DNA from 2 places in the Pantoea sp. S18 genome. Region 2 is predicted to be linked to the other one. Evidence: predicted binding sites of a transcription regulator. Region 2 holds the regulator's gene; the other holds the start of a gene.
The links. Region 2 encodes LexA, which represses DNA repair genes until DNA is damaged. Its sites were predicted from a motif close to TNCTGTATGTACATACAGNA; they were not measured.

Region 1: a site for LexA is predicted at 1,291-1,310, ahead of umuD (translesion error-prone DNA polymerase V autoproteolytic subunit). Genes of this name have one in related genera too.

Annotation. Positions count from the first base shown of each region.
Region 1 is NZ_CP142690.1:66,049-69,464, forward strand. Features, by position in the region: gene umuC (translesion error-prone DNA polymerase V subunit UmuC) at 1-828, opposite strand, end outside; gene umuD (translesion error-prone DNA polymerase V autoproteolytic subunit) at 830-1,270, opposite strand; gene ssb (single-stranded DNA-binding protein) at 2,173-2,742, shown strand; gene VIJ98_RS24770 (conjugation system SOS inhibitor PsiB family protein) at 2,859-3,398, shown strand.
Region 2 is NZ_CP142688.1:351,898-355,313, forward strand. Features, by position in the region: gene plsB (glycerol-3-phosphate 1-O-acyltransferase PlsB) at 1-532, opposite strand, end outside; gene VIJ98_RS01565 (diacylglycerol kinase) at 660-1,028, shown strand; gene lexA (transcriptional repressor LexA) at 1,134-1,748, shown strand; gene dinF (MATE family efflux transporter DinF) at 1,885-3,207, shown strand; gene VIJ98_RS01580 (CsbD family protein) at 3,372-3,416, shown strand, end outside.

The DNA of each region.
Region 1 (3,416 bases), on a different replicon from region 2:
TTCGCCAACGCGTTCTGCGTAGGTACATATAGCCTGGCGCATCGCATCATAGGTTGTAATACGTTCTCCGAAACTGCGGCTGACAACGATTTGCTGCTTTGGCGGAGGGGCATCCTCCATCTCAATGCAGGCTTCGCCTTTGAGTTCCCGCACGGTCCTTTCCATCACGACGCTGAAGTTTTTACGGATGAAAACAGGGGAGGTGCGGGCGAGATCGAGCGCGGTTTTAATGCCTAGAAGATTAAGTCGCTTGCTTATCCTGGAGCCAACACCCCAGACTTCTTCAACCGGCTGTCGGGAAAGCATCGCCTCTATGCGCCCGGGGTTATCGGGCGTTAATGCCAGCACGCCGTGAAACTGAGGCCATTCCTTGCTCGCCCACTGGGCAGATTTTGCGAGCGTTTTCGTTGGCGCCAGCCCACATCCCACCGTCAGGCCGGTGCACTGAAGGACGTGGGCACGGATCATTCTGCCAAAGTTTTCATAGGTCATTGTCAGATCTATCCCCCGGCAGTCACAGAATCCTTCGTCGACGGAGTAAACCTCCAGCCGGGGAACCATCTCCTCAATACAGGACATCACGCGCGTGCTCATGGAATGATAAAGGGCGTAATTACTGGAGAAAAAGTGGATCTTCTCGGGGTACTGCTGGTTCTTAATTTTGAACCAAGGTTCGCCCATCTTAATGTATTTCTTAGCCTCTTTACTGCGAGCGATTACGCAACCGTCGTTATTTGAAAGAATGCAGACAGGTGCATTCCTCAGTGATGGCTGGAATGCTTTCTCTACGCTCGCGTAAAACGAGTTCACATCGATCAGGCCAAACACGTCAGTTTCTCCGACGCGTCGTATGAACAAAATGGATCACGACGCCAAAGATCTGAAGCGTCTCAGGGTCAGGAGTAATGACCGGATAGGCAGGATTCATGGGCTGAAGGACCGGGCCGTGCGACTTTATGAGCAGGCGCTTGACGGTAAACTCACCAAAGACCTCCGCAATAACAACGTCGCCGTGCTCTGGTTTCAGTGAACGATCAACGATAAGCAGGTCGCCATCGTACAGTCCGATATCCTGCATGCTGTTACCCTCAGCCCGCAGAAAGAAAGTGCTTGAGCGATGGGCTATCAGATGTTCATTGAGGTCCAGCTCCTGTTCAGCATAATCCTGGCAGGGGGACGGGAACCCGCAGGGCACGCGCTCCAGAAAAAGTGGACGGAAGCTGGGGGGCGGATTTTGTGCCGGATTAATAAGCCTGAGGGTGTGAAACATAATCAAATTTCCTGCCAGTGTGCTGTATATAATTACAGTAGTATTAACTGACTTTAACCACGGCGCAAGATGCTGCGGGCAGGGGAGGGGGGATAATTTTCACGAGCCCTGAAATGTCTCATGTTATTGCGCACTGAGTGTTCAAAAAATCACCATGATGCTTCGGCCTTCCGTCAGCGGACGATGCAGCAGATTATCCACAGCTTTCTTAGCTGTATGTGCAGCGCAGATGTGGATAATCCTCCTCTTTAATTCGACTCCGGATTGGTTGACTCCTTTTACCGGCTGCATATTCGGTGAGCTTCTGCGGTGTATTGTTAAAGGTTTTGCATAAGGGGCAGGTTTGTAGCCCGCCTCTCTCGATTATCTCACTTCACGTATCCCTGCACGGCACTGTCGGGCGCATATAAACCTGAACCCTGACGGCTGACTTTACTCACAGTTGGCCGGAGGCGCGCACGCCTTCCGGTTCACTACCGCGTCACCCCGGTTCCCAGATAACCGCGGCGGCCAGACTTCCCACCGCTCTGAGGTGCAACGTCGTTTGGCTGCCGCTCAGCCACCGTTGCCGCTGCATCATGCTGTTCATTCCTTCAGTCATCACCGTTTAAGTCCTTTCTCAGGGGCTGAGACAAGCACAGGCGACCTGGTCGTCCAGGATGGGATGAACGCCGGGAAAATTTTTGTCCGGCCACTGCGTTAGACCAGAAAAAAATGTCCCCGGCGCCCCGGACGCCTGCCATCCCCCGCGCTGGTTGACGCCCTCGCGGCGAAGGATCTCAAACGGGTGAAGTGAATACCGGGGGATTGAACCAGTCGAGTTCCACAAAAACGTCAACACCGCGGCTCCCGAAACTCAACGGGTGATGGGGTGAACAACTCAGTTCAAGAGGAGAAGAAGTATGGCAGCACGAGGCGTCAATAAAGTCATTCTGGTCGGCAATCTGGGACAGGCTCCTGAGGTGCGCTACATGCCAGACGGTGGGGCTGTGGCAAACATCACGCTGGCAACGTCTGAAAACTGGCGGGATAAGCAGACCGGTGAAAATAAGGAGATCACGGAGTGGCATCGCGTGGTGCTATTCGGAAAGCTCGCTGAAGTGGCAGGAGAATATCTGCGCAAAGGCGCGCAGGTCTACATTGAGGGGCAGCTGCGCACCCGTAAATGGCAGGGCACTGACGGACAGGATAAATACACCACGGAAGTGGTCGTCAACGCAGCCGGTACTCTACAGATGCTGGGCGGACGCGGTGGTAATGCCGACGCGAGGCAAGCGCCGGCTAATCAGATTCAGCCCCCGGCTGCGAAGCCTGAACGTTCAGAATCCATGGGGGGTGAAAGAGGCCAGGGCAGAGGGGGTAAGGGCGCGTCGCGGCCAGTAAAGCCGCAGACAACACCGCAGGCTATATGGCCAGAGCTCGGGAACTATCCGCCACCTCCCGAAGACTTTGACGACTCGATACCTTTTTAAACATGGCAGGGTCCACGGAAGCGGGACCGTTAAGAACCGCGACTACTCGAAGAGAGCGCCCTGGCGGAGCTGCAACTCCGCACAGGGCGTGACAATCAAATTAAAAGGAACCCGATATGTCAGTTATTCAGTCTAAAGAAAATATTCGTGGCGGCAAGCTATCCCGCTATTACGGTCGGCTGGCTGGCGGTGACATGAGCAGCCACAGCGGTGAGATGACCCGAGATGAGCCGTTGACGCTTGCCCGGCTACGGGCGTTATCTCCCTGTGAGTACGAATCCTATTGCGCGCGAGGCGAAGAGTTTCGTCAGCGTATGACTGGTGCCGTCCTGCACGCGCTTAAGCCCGGTGATGCCTGGCGTACGGAGTGTGAAATCCGGGGAGAGTGGGGCGGCGTGTTTCCGGTCCACCTGCGGCTGACGCACCGCAAATGCCGGCACGTCACCCTTGATATTCTGAGCCCAGGCGGAGAGTCGCCTTTCTGGCACGGATTAATGTGGCTGAACCCCGATCACACGGGTTTGTACTTCTGGATCAGCGAGCAGCTGGCAACCGACATCATCCGGAAACTGCTGCAGCGTATCGATGAGATGGTGAGAGCGGGATATACGCCAGGGCAGATTGCCGTTGTTTTGCGCCGCGGGGGGATCAACTGATGCATACCCGGTTTATTC
Region 2 (3,416 bases):
CCATCTGGCGTAGCGAAACGGTTTGCGAGAAGCGTACAAAGCTGTCGCGGCCGTGCCACAGAATAGCGAAGAACTTCTGCACGCCATTGAGCACGCGCAGATGCGGCGTGGATTCACCGGATGTTTCACGTCCCGGCGCACGACCAAACATCACCGCGACCGGCAGCATTTGCACGTCGAGTTGCGGGTTACTGCGGTGCAAATCCAGATAATCGTGGAACAGCTTTACCGATTCGGGATTGGCCACGAAATAGGGAATCACGCGTGGGCCATCGTGAATAAACACGTGGCGCGGCAGCAGGGTGCCATCGATCTCCAGCGGAGCCAGCGGATCGGGCAGATCATGTTTCAGGCATTGAGCACGCAGCGTGAGCAGGTCAGCCTTTGAATCATAAGGCAAAACATACATCACCGGACGAGTCGGATCGATCCCGTGTTCAGAGACGGGATCGGTCGGAATGACCTTACTTTTTACCAAAATAGAGAGTGGTAAATTCAATAATTTGTAATAGAGTTTACGCCAACCTGACATAGACAACTTTAAGCCTCTTGTTAGCAAAGCGCGGCAAGCATACCAGAAAGCGCAGCGAAGGTCTGTGGCTCTGCCGCCTCATACTGCCCACACATTGACGTCAAAATAGATCAAGGGTTCCATAGACATGGCAAATAACGTCACCGGTTTAGTAAGAATAGTGAAAGCAGCCGGTTATTCCTGGCAGGGCCTGCGTGCCGCATGGCAGCACGAAGCCGCATTTCGGCAGGAAGCTGTTGCCGCGCTGGTGGCCATTCTCGTGGCGTGCTGGCTGGATGTAGATACCATCTCCCGCATCTTGATGATTGGCTCGGTAGTGCTGGTTATCATCATTGAGATCCTTAATAGCGCTATCGAAGCGGTGGTTGACCGAATCGGGCAGGAGCAACATCCGCTCGCGGGCCGCGCCAAAGATATGGGATCGGCCGCCGTATTGCTGACTATCTTACTGGCTCTGTTCGTCTGGATCGCGCTGCTCTGGACGCATTTGAGATAGGGATTCCAGATTCATCAAACCGCTGATTTTTCCCTCTGTTACGGTTTTCATTTCGCGAATACCTGTATATACTCACAGCGACTGTATAAACAACCAGGGGGCGGGATGAAAGCGTTAACTGCACGGCAGCAACAGGTCTATGACCTGATTCGCGACCATATTAACCAGACGGGCATGCCGCCAACGCGTGCGGAAATTGCTGCGCAACTGGGTTTTCGCTCGCCCAATGCTGCTGAAGAGCATCTGAAAGCGCTGGCGCGTAAAGGCGTAATTGAAATTGTTTCCGGCGCATCGCGCGGGATTCGTTTGCTAATGGAAGAAGAACCGAGCGAAGGGCTGCCGCTGATTGGCCGCGTCGCTGCCGGTGAACCCTTGCTGGCGCAGGAACATATTGAAGCCCACTATCAGGTGGATGCGAATCTGTTCAAACCGAGCGCCGATTTCCTGCTGCGCGTGAGCGGCATGTCGATGAAAGATATCGGTATTATGGATGGCGATCTGTTAGCGGTGCATAAAACGCAGGAAGTGCGTAACGGCCAGGTTGTCGTGGCGCGCATTGATGATGAAGTCACCGTGAAACGCTGGAAAAAGCAGGGTGCAATTGTTCATCTGCTGCCGGAAAACACCGATTTCCAGCCGATTGTTGTTGATACCCGTGAGCAGTCACTAACTGTTGAAGGTTTAGCTGTCGGGATTGTACGCAACGGCGAGTGGCTCTGATCAGTTTCTGATCCTCCCCAACTGCGGCGGTGTGAATTTGCGCTGACCGCAGTCTGCTGTTTTACTTCTCTGTGACTCTTTCTGCGGCTCACGCTGGCGCCATTATGCTGATTACCGCACATAACGGAATGGGCTGATGCAGCTGTTTTCCTCTTCAGATAAAACACTCTGGCGGCTAGCGCTGCCGATGATCCTGTCAAATATCACCGTCCCGTTACTGGGCGTGGTGGATACTGCCGTTATTGGTCATCTCGATAGCCCTATTTATCTCGGCGGCGTCGCCGTGGGCACAACGGCAACCAGCTTCATCTTTATGCTTCTGCTATTCCTGCGCATGAGCACCACCGGATTGACCGCTCAGGCATTTGGCGCCAATGACAAAACCGCGCTGGCGCGCGCCTTAACGCAACCGCTGCTGATTGCGCTGGTTTTTGGCGTGCTATTTATGGTGCTACGAACGCCGGTGAGCAGCTTGGCGGCAGCCTTGATGGGCGGCAGCCCGGAAGTGCAGCAGCAGGCGCAAATCTTTATTGAGATTCGCTGGCTGAGTGCGCCCGCAACCTTAGCCAATTTGGTGATTCTGGGCTGGCTGCTGGGCGTTCAATATGCGCGGGCACCGATGGTGCTGCTGATCATCGGCAATCTGGTAAATATCCTGCTTGATCTGCTGTTCGTACTGAAACTGCATTGGGGTGTGGCTGGCGCGGCGGCGGCTACCGCGCTGGCAGAATATGTCACGCTGGGCGTGGGTTTGTGGATGGTAGCGCGCGTGCTGAAAATGCGCGGTATCCACTTTACTCTGCTTAAAACTAGCTGGCGCGGCGATGCGGCGCGGCTATTCCGCCTCAATCGCGACATTATGCTGCGCTCTTTAATGCTGCAAATTTGCTTCGCCTCACTCACCATCCTTGGTGCTCGAATTGGCCCGGATGTGGTGGCGGTCAATGCGGTACTGTTGATGTTCCTCACTTTTACCGCATACGCGCTGGATGGTTTTGCCTACGCGGTTGAAGCCTGTTCAGGTGAAGCTGTTGGGGCCAAAGATCGCAGTCGGCTGTTGCTGGTTTGGCATGCGGCTTGCCGCCAGGCTTGCTTCGTCGCAGCGATCTTTGCGCTGATTTATGCGTTAACCGGCCCGCAAATAGTGGCGATGTTGACGTCACTGGAAGCGCTTCGCGAGATGGCCGACAGATATCTGATTTGGCAGGTGATTCTGCCGCTGGTTGGCGTTTGGTGTTATCTGCTGGATGGCATGTTTATCGGTGCGACGCGCGGCCGTGAGATGCGTAACAGCATGGTGATGGCGGCAATCGGCTATGGTATATCGCTGCTTACGTTACCGTGGCTCGGCAATCACGGTTTATGGCTGGCAGTGACGGTGTTCCTGGCGCTACGCGGACTGACGCTGTGGCTGATCTGGCGAGGTCACTGGCAACGTGATAGCTGGTTCAACGCCTGAATAAGCGAAGCGTAACCTACAGATTAATCTGTAATTCTCTGCAAACTGCGAAACGGCTACTACAATTACCTTATACGGCGCACATGAGTAGCGCGTTGTGTGGGTATATCGCCAGATAGATAGGCGATGTATCTATCTCACTCAGGATGAAGTGGAGGATTATTATGAACAAAGACGAAGCGAGCGGAAACTGGAAGCAGTTTAAAGGG